DNA from 2 places in the Weissella sagaensis genome. Region 2 is predicted to be linked to the other one. Evidence: predicted binding sites of a transcription regulator. Region 2 holds the regulator's gene; the other holds the start of a gene.
The links. The regulator CtsR, encoded in region 2, represses protease genes until heat stress. The targets are predictions, from matches to a motif close to TTGGTCAAAAAAGGTCAAANA.
Positions count from the first base shown of each region.

Region 1: a site for CtsR is predicted at 2,403-2,423, ahead of G7Y65_RS00535 (ATP-dependent Clp protease ATP-binding subunit). Genes of this name have one in related genera too.

Region 1 is NZ_BLKA01000001.1:108,104-116,317, forward strand. It holds gene G7Y65_RS00535 (ATP-dependent Clp protease ATP-binding subunit) at 257-2,338, opposite strand; gene G7Y65_RS00540 (zinc-binding alcohol dehydrogenase family protein) at 2,553-3,560, opposite strand; gene budA (acetolactate decarboxylase) at 3,677-4,393, opposite strand; gene alsS (acetolactate synthase AlsS) at 4,451-6,136, opposite strand; tRNA gene G7Y65_RS00555 (tRNA-Gln) at 6,398-6,469, opposite strand; gene G7Y65_RS00560 (MarR family transcriptional regulator) at 6,576-7,010, opposite strand; gene G7Y65_RS00565 (universal stress protein) at 7,272-7,709, opposite strand; gene rpmF (50S ribosomal protein L32) at 8,094-8,214, shown strand, end outside.
Region 2 is NZ_BLKA01000001.1:255,829-264,042, reverse strand. It holds gene serS (serine--tRNA ligase) at 1-762, shown strand, start outside; tRNA gene G7Y65_RS01375 (tRNA-Leu) at 1,021-1,103, shown strand; tRNA gene G7Y65_RS01370 (tRNA-Thr) at 1,126-1,198, shown strand; tRNA gene G7Y65_RS01365 (tRNA-Gly) at 1,205-1,277, shown strand; tRNA gene G7Y65_RS01360 (tRNA-Arg) at 1,310-1,383, shown strand; gene G7Y65_RS01355 (CtsR family transcriptional regulator) at 1,545-2,021, shown strand; gene G7Y65_RS01350 (ATP-dependent Clp protease ATP-binding subunit) at 2,023-4,512, shown strand; partial or broken gene rpoB (DNA-directed RNA polymerase subunit beta) at 4,770-8,214, shown strand, end outside.

The sequences.
Region 1 (8,214 bases), 150 kb from region 2:
TAAACTTATATTAAATAAGAAACACCTAAATTGATATTTCTTAAGATTTTCTTGATTTTTACTACATGCTACATTGTACGTTAGAGACTTTTCAAAAGAGTTCAAATAACATTTCATTTGTGTTACATTCCATAATTGTTTTTTTGGGTTCGTTCGTATTTTTTTATTTATTAACCATTAATTCAGCTATAAATTCAATCATAAGCATACAAAAAAGCGACGGTATAGACCGCCGCTTCATTTAATATTTATATTTTTAATTCATATTTTTGTCTGAATCACGTTGTGCTGTTATCACAATTTGGCCATCGTCCATCTTTGCCAACAAATTTTTAACTTCTGGATTATCAAGATAAAAATCAGCTATTTGATCTTCTAAATGCTCTTGAATAACGCGACGCAATGGTCGTGCACCCATTTCTGGATTATAACCTAAGTTAACAAGCTCTTGCTTAACATCATCCGTCATCGCAAGATGTAGCCCCTTCTCAGAAATTGCCTCATTCATTTCAGTAATCATCAAATCAACAATATGCAACAAGTTTTGCTTTGACAAAGCGTTAAACTCAATAATACCATCGAAACGGTTCAAAAATTCTGGCTTAAAGTATGGTGCTAATCGTTCAAGTAACTTATTCGTCGTTGGTTCATTATCTTGATCAAAGCCAACCTTTGTTCCTTTAACACCAGTTCCAGCATTTGAAGTCATAATGATGATTGTATCCTTAAATGAAACGACATGACCTTGCGCATCGGTTAAACGACCATCATCTAGTATCTGTAAGAACATATTCATAACATCTGGATGTGCCTTTTCAACCTCATCTAGTAAAATTAATGAGTAAGGATGGCGGCGGACAGCCTCAGTCAATTGACCAGCTTCTTCATAACCAACATAACCAGCTGGTGCACCAATTAACTTTGAAACAGAATGCTTCTCCATATACTCTGACATATCGAATCGAATCATACTATCTGTGGTACCAAACAATTCCTTAGCAAGCTGCTTAGCTGTCTCTGTCTTTCCTACACCTGTTGGACCAACAAACAAAAAGCTACCAATTGGTCGACCTGTTTTATTAAATCCAACCCGATTACGACGAATTGCTCGCGCAATCTTTTGAGTTGCCTCATCTTGACCAATAACATGTGCAACTAGATTATCACCTAAATGACGTAATTGATCTTGCTCAGACGCTGCTAATTCACCAACTGGAATGCCTGTCTTTTCCTCAACAATCTTTTGAATATCCGCAACTGTCACTGTTTGAGCGGCTTCATTTTGCGGTGCTTGTTGTTTAACAGCTTCTAATTGTAATTCTAAATTATTAATTTGATCACGTAAATGACTAGCCTTTTCATAATCTTCACGTTCAATTGCCGATTGCTTTTGTGCTTCAGTTGAATGGATCTTATTTTCTAATTCCTTAGGATCCGCAATCTTTACTGATAGATTTTTCTTTGAACCAGCTTCATCAATCAAATCAATTGCCTTATCGGGTAAGAAACGATCAGCAATATAACGATTTGATAGGTTAACAGCTGCAGCTAACGCATCATCAGCGTACTTTACCTTATGGTATGCCTCATAACGTGATCGAATTCCTTGGATAATTTGTAAGGCTTCTTCGGTAGTTGGTTCATCAACTTGAACCGTTTGGAAACGACGTGCAATCGCAGCATCTTTTTCAATTTGGCGGTATTCATTCAACGTTGTCGCACCAATTAATTGGAACTCACCACGAGCTAAAGCCGGCTTTAGAATATTACCAGCATCCATAGATCCTTCACCAGCTGTTCCAGCACCCATAATCTCATGAATTTCATCAATGAACAAAATAACATCATCACGCTTTGAAACTTCATCCATCAACTTTTGCATCCGCTCTTCAAATTGACCACGAACCCCTGTACCTTGTACCAAGGATACAACGTCCAACCGAATAACTTCTTTACCCTGCAACTTTCCTGGCACCTTGGCGTTGACAATTGCTTGCGCTAAACCTTCAACAACAGCTGTTTTACCAACACCAGCTTCACCAATTAAAACAGGATTATTCTTAGTACGACGGTTTAAAACCTCAATAACACGCGCAATCTCATCATCACGTCCAATGACTGGATCAAACTTACCTTGTCGTGCTAACTCAGTTAGATTAATACCGTATTGATCTAGTAAACCATTACCCTGACCATTATCATTGCCTCCCCCGCGACTCATTTGTGGACGTTGTCCTTGCTGAGCACGTTGCGCCTGTTGTGCACGTGCCACGCCTTCATTATTCATCATACGAAAAATATCATCAAAACTTGAAAAACCAAATGGATCTTGTACCATAATACGGCCTCCTTATATTCTTTTTTATATTCATTACTCCCAATACAAATCAACTGCCAAATTCTCTTTGACCTTTGTTGACCTTATCTACATTTTCTATATTAGCACTCTATGTTCGAGAGTGCAAATAAAATATTTATTTTTTCAAAACTAAAAAAAGATTGGTTCATCATTGCTCTGATAAACCAATCTTTTTAATTACTTTTGTGCAACATTAATATTTAATAACTAGCTTACCTAGCATGTTTCCTGGTGCAACTTCTTTTTGAGCATTTATAATTGTCTGAGCAGATAGCCCATCCAATGTCTGCGTTACCGTTGATTTAACGAAGCCATCATCAACCAGTTTTGATAATAAAGCTAATGCTGCACCCTGACTAGCGATATTTTGTCCAGCATTCGTCTTAGCAAACATAAATTCCCAATCAAGTGATGCTGCTTTATTTTTAATCAACCCGACAGGTAACGGATTCATTGATTGTACAATAGCACCTATATGGCCAAACGTCCCCACCAAATCTGCCACTTTCTCAAAATGTTGATCCAACGAGTGTAATACTGCAATATAAGGTATTTCATGGTAGCCTAGCTTTTTAACTGCTTGCACGTAATCTTCTCGGTGGTTAACTACTTCATCAGCTCCCATTTCTTTAACCCATGCAATTGTTTCGCCACGTGATGCAGTTGCAATAACTGTCATCCCTAACCATTTTGCTAACTGAATCATGATTGAGCCCACACCCCCGGCACCATTAATAATTAACAAAGTTTTGCCATGCGCACTATCAGCCGTCATCTGGATACCAAACTTATCAGCTAACATTTCATACGCTGTTAAAAACGTAAGTGGTAATGCAGCTGCTTCAATATCTGACAACGTTGTTGGCGCCTTAGCAATCAACCCCTCATGAACCGCCTCAAATTCTGCATTTGAACCTGTGCGACCTAATTCACCAGCAAAAAATATGCGATCACCAATTTGATAATTAACAACAGCACTTCCAACACCAACAATTTTACCGACCGCATCAAAACCTAGAACACGTTCTTGTTTTGCAGCCTGTGCTCCCTCTAATTGTTTAATATCTACTGGATTCATAGCAGTTGCCGCCACTTTAACCAACACATCATGATCAGTCAAATCAGGTTGTGCAATGTCTTTATCAATTAACGGTGTTTGCTCATCAGCAGTTGTCACAACTGCTTTCATTAATTTTCCCATTTCTTATCCCTCTATTATATTAATTACGCAAAATTACTCATTAGATATATCATACTATGGTAGTAAAAAAATAGCGATTACAACCCATTAAATCATTGTAATCGCTATTTTTAAAATTAATCTTGTGAACCTTCAGCTGCTGCAACACCTTCTTTTAGGCCATCCATATCAACATGGTGCTCACGGAATTCTTTATCATGAATTGGTAAATGTAATTCATAATTATCAAAAATAGTTAAGTCCCCTGTTAATTCATTGGCATCAAAGCCCAATACATGACCACCAAAAGTACGATCATCACTCAAAAAGTGAACGTGCCAACCGGCAGCAACTGTTCCTTGATACAATTCTGGTGAATAGTAACCAATCAACACACCATCAACATCATCTTTTTCAAATTCACGTTGTGTATGTGTGATTTCTGATAATGAAGGAAATGGACGCTCAGACTTAGGCGCTGAACGAACTTTCATGTGATTAAAACTACCACGCAAAACTACACCTGAAAAAGTATTTTCTAATTGACGATCACTAATTAGAGAAACCATTTCTTTCATATTACCAGCACTAAAAGAAACCTTTTGTTTTTCATCACTAGTATGATGAACAGTTGCAAATGGTACTGTCTTCTCCATATCTGTTACATGATGAATTTGACCTTCGCCATCCATATAGTAGACTTCACCATCTACCATAATCATTTCACCATCTAAACCATCAAACGTTCCAATACCAGCATCCCCATGTTGCTTTAATTCAGCTAAGGTTGCCGAACCGCCTAAAACTTTTCCCATCAAAGCGGCTAAGGTACTGTGTTGATATACTGTTGCCATATTTATACACTCCTTTAATTTGATAAAAAGCGCCCAGAAACCTGGACGCTTTTCTATTTATTCTGCATCAATCAATTGAGACATCAATTCATAGTTGTGTGAGTAATCTACTGGGATTTCGACAACAACTGGACCTTCAGTTGCAAATGCTTCATCCAAGACCGCATCCAATTGGTCTGGTGAATCAACACGCAATCCCTTAGCCCCTGTTGATTCAGCATACTTTACAATGTCAATCTTTGAGAAGTTAACTCCGGCTGATTCACCATTGTACTTAACTTCTTCTTGGAACTTAACCATATCGTAATGGTAATTATCTTGCCATACAATGTGAACAGTATTCAAGTTAAGTTGCACTGCTGTTGCTAGTTCCATTCCTGAGAAGAAGAATCCACCATCACCAGAAACAGAAACTGCCTTAGCATTTGGACGAACCAAAGCAGCTGCCATCGCCCAAGGTAGACCAACTCCCAAAGTTTGCATACCATTTGAGAACAACAAGTGACGAGGAACGTATGACTTAAAGTAACGTCCAAGCCATAGGTAATGTGAACCAATATCAGAAGTCAAAGTCATATCATCAGTCATACGTGCTTGTAATGACTTAATAATGCTCAAAGGATGATTCAAGTTCTCTTGTGCCGGCGTAAAGGTTGGCTTTGCAGCTTCCTTCAAAGCCTCCTTGAACTCAGCTAACTTAGCTTGTGATGCTGCTGGTAATTCATATCCTGCAATTTGTGACTTCAAATCGATCAACGTATCAGCCAAAGTTCCCACAAGCTGACGTGCTGGTGTAAAGTTGTTATCAATTTGAACAGCTTGTGTGTCAATTGCAACAATGTGTAAGTCAGCATTCTTATTCCAATTACGTGGTTCGTATTCAATCGCATCATAACCAACTGTGATAACCAAGTCTGATTGTGCCAACAATTGATCACCAACTTGATTACGGAAGAACCCAACACGACCAAAGAACGTTGATTCCTCTAATTCACGAGAAATGACACCAGCACCTTGATATGTTTCGACAACCGGCAAAGTTGTTTGTTCTAGTAAAGCATGCAATGCTGCTGTTGTATTGTCATCAGAACCACGGGCACCAACTAACAATACTGGCAATTTAGCAGCCTTAATTTGTTCAGCAAGCCAAGCAATATCCTCTGAAGCTGCTGCACCATAGCGAGCAGGTTTAACTGCAGGCAAAGCAGCTGTCGTAACTTCTGCTTCATCAACATCTTGTGGCAACGAGACAAATGATGCCCCTGGCTTAGGACCATTAGCTGCTGCAATAGCATTAGAAATTAATTCTGAGATATTATTAGGGTCTTGAATTTCAACTGAATAATTAGTAATTGGTGCAAACAATGTTGCTGATGGTGTACTCTGATGTGTCAAACGATACAAATCTTTTCGTTGCACTTGACCTCCAATTGCCAATACTGGATCATTTTCAGCAGTTGCCGTCATCAAGCCAGAAGCCAAGTTTCCTACACCTGGTCCTGATGTCACGATAACAACCCCAGTTTTACCAGTAATACGTGCAAAAGCTTGCGCCATAAACACAGCATTTTGTTCATGACGTGTCACAATTAACTTAGGTGCTTTTTCTCCTGCTTTAGGATGATCTAATTTTTCAAACAATCGATCAATTTTAGCTCCCGGAATACCAAAAGCTAAATCAATACCATGGTTGTTCAAACTATCGACAACTAAGTCAGCACCTGTTTTCTTCTCTTCAGACATGTACTTCTACCTCTTTAAAATATATTATATTTCCAATAAGTGTCATTAAATACATTGTAGCGCTTTATTTCGATATTTTGTAGCCATATGCAGTTAGTATTCACAAAATCTTCTAACTCTTTTTTATGATAAAGCGTTAATGGTAGCTTTTGTAACGCTTACAAAAATAATATATTTTAAATGCTATTTATTTGATGATTAGTGCAAAACAAAAAGCACTAATCATATATTATATGACTAGTGCTTCCCGCATCTGTAAAACTGGGCATACTGGATTCGAACCAGTGCATGATGGCACCAGAAACCATTGCCTTACCGCTTGGCTAATGCCCAAAAACAACTATTCAATCATACAACATACACTAAATAAATTCAAGTCCGTATAAACAAAAAGTATAAATCAAATATATTTTTTAATCATCACACTTATAAACTGCAACTAACCTTTACTATTAATTTGAAATTTCTCATCAAAACGCATCATAAATTGTAAAACATCAACGGAGCGTTCTTCACCTAACGCTAATAACCACCCTTCAAAGCGAATTTCGATACGTTCACTTAGAATTGTCTCTATTTTTTGACCACGTTGTGTTAGATGTAATAATTGTCGCCGTCGATCCATTACATCAGCTTCTTGCCAAATATATTGTTTACGTAGCAACATTTTTATTTGTCGTGAAACTGCAGCTCGTGTGACTTGGCGTTTAGCAACAATATCAGTTAGTGTCAAGCCATCATGTTGTGCCACACTATGCATAATTAAATATTGTTCAAAAGATAAATCATATGCTGCTGCCGGCCCAGCCACTGTATCATTCAAATATTTTAAAGTTGATAGGTAAGCATTAATATATTTCGTTACTAGTGTCATTAGTTCTTCCCCACAAGTTTTTTGTCATAAATTAATTCTATCGAATTCCTACCTATTTTATTAACTAATTTTTTCAAAAAAAAAGATTAGTACGTTGTTTTGTACTAACCCCTTATGACACATGTCCACAAAAAATAAAGCCTTAGTATATCAATAACACTATGTAAACTTATTTTGCTTGGCACTATACTTCGCCAGAACCTCGCCTAAATCGTCTTATAAGTGAGGCCATACCATTTTTATAAACACTGACTCATTATTCTATCGAACAATCATAACTGTTACAGGCGCATGATTAGCGATATAACTTGATTGTGATCCAAAGTACTTCTCAGTACCTTTTTGTGAATGTGATCCAATCACAACCATATCTGGCTTTACAGATGGAATAACATCTTTGACGATAACTTCTCCCGGCGTTCCTTCAGCAATGCGAATATCTACATTGGTAACACCATTTTCTATTGCCGTCTTACGATAACGATCTAACGCACGACGAACGTCGTCTTCAGCTGCTGTCGTCTTTTCCTTTGAAAAGAAATCAAAGACACTTAATTGTCCCTTTTCAAAAATTGATACGATTGTTAATTTAGCCTCATCTTCACGTGCTTGGTGAATGGCGTTAACTAAGGCCATTTGGCCCAAGTCTGAATCATCTACTGCCGCCAAAATATGTTTAAACTGCTTCCCTATTGCCATATTCTCGTAGTCTCCTCTTGTAATCAAGCATACTTACTGTCATTCCTTTTAATGATAGGTTACCCCTATATTTATGATTACCCCTGTATTTAGCTACCAAAACCGCAAAACTTGGATTATCACACAAATAGCAATGCACACCTTACTGATAAAAATAACATCAGTAAATATGCCTCCTTATTTTTTGGTACACCTAATTATCTAACTAGTCGCACTAAAAGTAAAGTTATTGTTGGTTTTTAGTTTTTAACTGCTATTCCTATCACAAATGGGATATCGCTTGACAAATCACGAAAAATAATGTAATTTAGAACAGTTGAAAAAATTAGATAATCAAGCACTGCCTTCTTTCTAACACGGCGGTGTATAAGGGAGGATATAACTATGGCAGTTCCTGCACGTAAAGTTTCAAAGCACGCAAAGCGCACTCGTCGCGGCGGTCAAGGCGGATTGAAGACGTCAGCTATTCACATGAACGAAAATGGTGTTTACGTACGTAACCACC
Region 2 (8,214 bases):
CGTGCCGTTTATAACTTTATGTTGGATGAACACCAAAAAGAAGGTTATAAAGAAATGATTACGCCATACATTGTTAAAAATGAGGCAATGTATGGAACTGGTCAGTATCCAAAGTTTATGGACGATGCATACCGTGTTGGTACTAATGATGATATGACGTTAATTCCAACGGCTGAAGTGCCACTAACAAATTATTTCCGTGAAGAAGTTATTGATGATAACAAATTACCATATAGTGTGACTGCGTTGTCACCAGCTTTCCGTCAAGAAGCGGGATCAGCTGGTCGCGATACGCGTGGTTTGATTCGTATGCATCAGTTTAACAAGGTTGAAATGGTTAAGTTTACAAAGCCAGAAGATTCATATCAAGCATTGGAAGATATGACGGTTAATGCTGAAACATTATTGCAAAAATTGGGCTTGCCTTACCACGTGATTACCTTATCAACAGGAGACATGGGCTTTTCTGCTGCTAAAACATATGATGTGGAAGTTTGGATGCCACAGCAAAATATTTACCGTGAGATTTCTTCTATCTCAAATACAGAAGCTTTCCAAGCTCGTCGGGCACGAATTCAGTATCGTGATGAGAATGGTAAATTACAATTTGTTCATACTTTGAATGGTTCTGGATTGGCAGTTGGCCGTACTGTTGCAGCTATTTTGGAAAATTATCAAAATGCAGACGGAACGGTTACAATTCCAGAAGTTTTGCGTCCTTATTTTGGCGCTGATCAAATTGTTCCAGAAGCTACAATTTAAAGAATGATGATTAAAGACTAACGTGAAGCAATTCGTGTCAGTCTTTTTTTATTTGATTGGATAATAAAATAAAAGATATTAAAAAAGTAATTGCAAAAATATGCAAAAGCTAGTAATATATATCGAGTGGTAAGTAGCTGATGGTTGTTTTTTCAATTTGAGGCACTAGTTAATTAGTTTAAATTAAGTATTGACACTTGTTTGATAATTAGCTATACTATAAAAGTTGTCGGATGTTACATTCGACTGACGTCTGTTGCGGATGTGGCGGAACTGGCAGACGCGCTGGATTTAGGTTCCAGTGCCCCTAGGGCGTGCAGGTTCGATTCCTGTCATCCGCATATATCGTTTATCGATACAGAAGCCGACTTAGCTCAGCTGGCAGAGCGCTTCACTAGTAATGAAGAGGTCGCTGGTTCGAATCCAGTAGTCGGCATCCCATGCGAATATAGTTCAGCTGGTAGAACGCTACCTTGCCATGGTAGAGGTCGCGGGTTCGAATCCCGTTGTTCGCTTTCTTCCAAATGGGAAGCTTTAAAATTAATATGCACCTATAGCGCAACTGGATAGAGTGTCTGACTACGAATCAGAAGGTTGAAGGTTCGAATCCTTCTAGGTGCATCAATTGAAAACCATCAAGAGAAATCTTGGTGGTTTTTGTGTCAACAAATAAACGTGAAGCAAACGACATTGAATATTTTAAAAAATATGGGGTTTTAGTGGCATTGTGTTGCAATGCGTTCTATAATTATGTCAATATTGGTCAAAGGGGGGTGTTGGTTATGAATGATTCAAATATGTCTGATAATATTGAGACATACTTGAAGCAAATTTTACAGCAGGCGCATGAAATTGAAATTCGCCGTGTTGAACTTGCCCAACGATTTAATGTTGTGCCATCGCAGATTAATTATGTGATTAAAACACGTTTTAATACGGAAAATGGTTATTTAGTTGAATCAAAACGCGGTGGTGGCGGTTATATTCGGATTGTTGAAATGGCATTACGAAATGAACCACGCCTTATTGAAGAAATAAAACAACAACTCCCAAAGATAGTTAGCTTTAGAACAGCAACATCAGTAATATCAAGCTTGTGTCGTGAACAAATTTTAACCGTCCACGAAAGTGAATTAATTTTGACATTATTATCAAAAGAAACACTAAGCGTCGGGGATGTGACTGTTCAAGGTCAGTTACGAGCAAGATTATTACAACAATTATTAAGCCGTTTACGGTTTGAAAGCGAGCGTAATTAATATGGATAATCAATATACACCAAGTGCAAAAAATGTCCTAGTTGTTGCACAAGAACAAGCAAAGTATTTTAAACATCAAGCAGTTGGTACCGAACACCTATTGCTTGCGTTAGCGATTGAAAAAGAAGGTATTGCTAGCAAAGTATTGCAAGAATTTGATGTTAGTGATGATGATATTAAAAGTCAAATTGAACAATTTACGGGCTATGGCACATTGTCTAGAAATGCTAAAAGTGCCTACTTGCCATATTCACCAAAGGCTTCTGATATGATGCGTTTAGCTCATGAAAATGCTAAGCAATTACATCAAGATCAAACGGGAACCGAACATTTTCTGTTGGCATTATTGTCAGATGAAACGATTTTTTCATCACGTATTTTAGCTAATTTAAATATTAGTCCTGCTGAAATGCGTCGGGCAACGTTGCGTAAACTAGGCGTTAAAGATGTTGCTAAAAAACGTGACCCACGTCGTAATCGACGCGGCCAGCAACCAGAAACAGAAGGAACACCAACGTTGGATACGTTGGCACGTGATTTAACGCAATTGGCACGTGATGATAAAATGGACCCCGTTGTTGGTCGTGAAGCTGAAGTTAAACGGGTCATTCAAATCTTGTCACGTCGAACTAAAAACAATCCCGTTTTAATTGGTGAACCTGGGGTTGGAAAAACGGCAATTGCAGAAGGATTAGCACAACGTATCGTCACTGGTGATGTTCCTTCAGATATGACCCAAAAGCGGTTGATGATGCTTGATATGGGATCACTAGTTGCTGGTACGAAATATCGTGGTGAATTCGAAGATCGTTTGAAAAAAGTGATTGAGGAAATTCAACGAGATGGTCAGGTAATTCTTTTTATTGACGAGTTACATACATTGATTGGTGCTGGTGGTGCTGAAGGTGCCATTGATGCTTCAAATATTTTGAAACCAGCATTAGCTCGTGGTGAATTACAAACAATTGGTGCGACAACGTTGGATGAATATCAAAAGTATATTGAAGCTGATGCTGCCTTGGAACGCCGTTTTGCACAGGTTAGCGTTGAAGAACCAACGCAATCAGATGCAATTGAGATTTTGAAAGGGCTAAAGCCACGCTATGAACAACATCATCAAGTGTCAATTCCAGATGAGACAATTGTTGAAGCGGTAAAACTTTCAGTACGTTATGTAACGGATCGCTTCTTGCCTGATAAGGCGATTGATATTATGGATGAAGCTGCTGCTAAAGTTCGTATCGATCGTGTTGGGCATCAAACGCCAGTTGCTAAGCAACAAGAAAAGTTGTTGGTTTTGCGTCAAGCGAAAGATGAAGCAATTGAACAGTTGAATTTTGAATTAGCTGCTGAATATCGTAAGAAGGAGATGCGTCAAAAGCGTCAAATTGATAAATTGCTTGATGAACAAAATGACAATCAAGCGAATGAGCAATATGATTTAACGTTGTCAGTTCATGATATTGCCCAAGTAGTTTCTGAACAAACAGGTGTGCCATTGACACAAATGGAAAAATCAGAACAAGAGCGTTTGGTTAATCTAGAAAAGGTGTTGCACAATCGTGTGATTGGCCAAAATGAAGCTGTTTCAGCAATTGCACGTTCTATTCGTCGTGCTCGGTCTGGTTTGAAAGATCCACAACGGCCAATCGGTACGTTCTTGTTCTTAGGGCCTACTGGAACGGGAAAAACTGAATTAGCAAAGGCTTTGGCTGAAGCAGTATTTGGCTCAGAAGATAACATGATTCGGGTCGATATGTCAGAGTATCGCGAAGCATATTCTGCAAGTCGTCTGGTTGGATCAGCACCAGGTTATGTTGGATATGAGGAAGGTGGCCAGTTAACGGAAAAGGTTCGCCGCCATCCATATTCAGTTGTCTTACTAGATGAGGCTGAAAAGGCACACCCAGATATTTATAACTTGATGTTACAAGTTTTTGATGATGGCTATATGACAGATGCTAAGGGTCGTAAAGTTGATTTTAGAAATACAATCATTATTATGACATCTAATTTAGGTGCAACACGTCTACGTGATGAAAAGTCAGTTGGCTTTGGTGCAATTGATAAATCAGCTAATTACGATGCAATGCGTGATACGATTATGAAGACGGTTAAAGAAACATTCCGTCCTGAATTTGTTAATCGTTTGGATGAAATGGTTGTATTCCGTTCGCTAAATAAGGATGAATTACATCAAATTGTTAAGCTGATGGCTAAATCAGTTTTGCAACGCATTAGTGAGCAAGGCTTTAATATTAAAATGACGCCTGCAGCAATGAATGTTGTTGCCAAAGCTGGTTTTGACCCAGAGTTTGGTGCCCGTCCAATTCGTCGCGCATTACAATCAAAGGTTGAAGATGCGCTTTCAGAAGAACTATTGCTTGGTAAGATTACGATTAATGATCAGGTGACAGTTGGTGCTAAAAATGGTGAAATTAAGATTAGTGTTAAACCACTAAAACAAGACACTGCAACTGTGTCAGGTTAAATTTAAAAAGTAAGCGTTGACAAGAAGTCTTTTTCTTGCTAATGCTTACTTTTTCTTGTATACTTAATAATAGTTTAATTGTGTATAAAACAATGGCTGACAGGAAATATTGTCCCTGAAAGCCTGCATAGCAACGACAAGAGCATTTTCAATTACGGGGATGCTGTTGTCTTTTTTGCACTTAAAAACCGGTATAAAACAGAAATTGTAAACAAACTGTAATAAACTGGATGCACAGTTGGCCAATTCAAAGCGAGGTGGAAAACTTGGTAGGAACGCTTGTAAAGTATGGTAAACACCGTGTTCGTCGTAGTTATGCTCGAATCAAAGAAGTTCTTGATTTGCCTAACTTAATCGAAATTCAAACGGACTCATACAACTGGTTTTTGGATGAAGGATTACGTGAAATGTTTATGGACATTTTGCCAATCGAAGATTTCCAAGGTAAGTTGTCTCTAGAATTTGTGGACTATAAGCTCATGGAGCCTAAGTACACAGTAGAAGAAGCACGTAATCATGATGCTAATTATTCAGCACCATTGCACGTTACGTTGCGTTTAACAAATCAAGAAACTGGCGAAATTAAATCACAAGATGTTTTCTTTGGTGATTTCCCATTGATGACACCAGCAGGAACTTTTATTATTAATGGTGCTGAACGTGTTATCGTTTCACAATTAGTACGTTCTCCTGGTGTGTACTATAACGAAGAATTAGACAAGAATGGTCGTCCAAACTTTGGTACGACTTTCATTCCAAGTCGTGGTGCTTGGCTAGAATTTGAAACGGATGCTAAGGGTCTTAGCTATGTTCGTATTGATCGTACCCGTAAGTTGCCAATTACTGAATTGGTACGTGCATTGGGTTACGGTTCAGATTCTGAAATCCTACAAATGCTTGGTGATCAATATGATTCAATTTCATTAACATTAGACAAAGATGTACACAAGGTCATTGAGGATTCACGTGTAGAAGAGGCCTTGAAGGACATCTATGAGCGTCTTCGTCCAGGTGAGCCTAAGACTGCTGATTCAGCACGTGCATTGTTGACCGCTCGTTTCTTTGACCCAAAGCGTTATGACTTAGCACCTGTTGGTCGTTACAAGATTAACAAGAAGCTATCATTGAAATCACGTTTGATGGGCTTGACATTGGGTGAAACACTGGCTGATCCTGATACTGGTGAGATTATTGCGACAAAGGGTACTGTCATTGACAAGCAAGTTATGTCAGTTTTGTCACCTTACTTGGATCGTGATGATTTCAAACGTACGACTTTTACACCATCTGATGATGCTGTCGTAACGGAACCAATGGTTTTGCAAACAATCTTAGTTGAAAATCCAGAAGATCCTGAAAAGACTTTGCCAGTTATTGGTAACGGTCAATTTGATCCAAAGATTCGAACAGTTAAGCCAGCTGACATTATTGCCGGTATGAACCACTTCTTAAACTTGCCATTAGGCATCGGTTCAACTGATGATATTGACCACTTGGGTAACCGTCGTATCCGCCGTGTTGGTGAATTGCTACAAAATACATTCCGAATCGGTTTGAGCCGTATGGAACGTGTTGTACGCGAACGTATGTCAATTCAAGATCCTGATACAGTAACACCACAACAATTGATTAATATTCGTCCTGTTGTTGCAGCTGTTAAGGAATTCTTTGGTTCATCACAATTGTCACAATTCATGGACCAAACAAACCCATTGGGTGAATTAACTAACAAGCGTCGTTTATCAGCTCTTGGACCTGGTGGTTTGACTCGTGATCGTGCCGGTTATGAAGTTCGAGACGTTCACTATACGCACTATGGTCGTATGGATCCAATCGAAACACCTGAAGGACCTAACATTGGGTTGATTAATTCATTGGCCACTTACGGACGTGTTAATAAGTATGGTTTCATTGAAACACCATATCGTCGTGTTGATTGGGATACACACAAGGTTACTGACCGTATTGACTACTTAACAGCTAATGAAGAAGATAACTTTGTGGTTGCACAAGGAAATTCTGTCTTAAATGATGATGGTTCGTTTGCTACTGACACTGTTTTGGCACGTAAGAGTGATGTCAACGTTGAAGTACCAATTGATCAAGTTGACTACATGGACGTTTCTCCTAAGCAAATTGTTGCTGTTGCCACAGCAGCTATTCCTTTCTTGGAAAACGATGACTCAAATCGTGCTTTGATGGGTGCCAACATGCAACGTCAAGCAGTTCCTTTGGTTGATCCACATGCACCATTAATTGGTACTGGTATTGAATACAAGGCTGCGCATGATGCGGGTGTTGCGATTATTTCAAAGTATCCAGGTATTGTTGAATATGTTGATGGCCGTGAAATCCGTGTTCGTCGTGAAGATGGTTCATTAGATAAGTATGCTTTGATGAAGTTCCGTCGTTCAAACGCAGGTAAGAATTATAACCAACGACCAATTGTTAAGGTTGGGGATGCTGTTGATGCTGATGAAGTATTAGCTGACGGACCATCAATGGAGCAAGGTGAATTGGCCTTGGGACAAAACCCGTTGATTGCCTTCATGACTTGGCAAGGATATAACTTCGAGGACGCCATCATTATTAATGAGCGTTTGATTCGTGATGATGTTTATACATCAATTCACATTGAAGAATACGAATCAGAGGCTCGTGATACAAAGCTTGGCCCTGAAGAATTTACACGTGAAATTCCAAATACTGGTGAAGACCAATTGAAGAATTTGGATGAACGAGGAATTATTCGTATTGGTGCTGAAGTAGAAGACGGTGATATTTTGGTTGGTAAGGTAACGCCTAAGGGTGTAACTGAACTATCAGCTGAAGAGCGTTTGCTACATGCTATCTTTGGTGAAAAAGCACGTGAAGTACGTGACACTTCATTAAAGGTACCTCACGGTGGTGGCGGTGTCGTTCAAGACGTCCGTATCTTCACTCGTGAAAATGGTGATGAATTGTCACCTGGTGTTAATATGATGGTTCGTGTCTACATTGCCCAACGTCGTAAGATCCAAGTTGGTGACAAGATGGCCGGACGTCACGGTAACAAGGGTACTGTTTCAGTTATTGTTCCTTCTGAAGATATGCCATTCATGCCAGATGGTACACCAATTGACATTATGTTGTCACCAATGGGTGTTCCTTCACGTATGAACATTGGACAAGTGCTTGAATTACACTTAGGTATGGCTGCTCGTGAACTAGGTATCCACGTTGCATCACCTGTCTTTGATGGGGCACGTGACACAGATATCTGGGATGCTATTCAAGAAGCTGGTTTGCCAGCCGATGGAAAGTCAATCCTTTATGATGGTCGTACTGGTGAAGCCTTTGATAAGCGTGTGTCTGTTGGTATCATGCACTACATGAAGCTAGCACACATGGTTGATGATAAAATTCACGCCCGTTCAATCGGACCTTACTCATTAGTTACGCAACAACCACTTGGTGGTAAAGCACAATTCGGTGGACAGCGTTTCGGAGAAATGGAAGTTTGGGCCCTTGAAGCTTATGGTGCTGCACATACATTGCAGGAAATCTTAACGTACAAGTCTGACGACGTTGTCGGTCGTGTTAAGACTTATGAAGCCATTGTTAAGGGTGAACAAATTCCTAAGCCAGGTGTTCCTGAATCATTCCGTGTGTTGGTTAAAGAATTACAAGCACTTGGTTTGGACATGAAGGTCTTGGACGCCG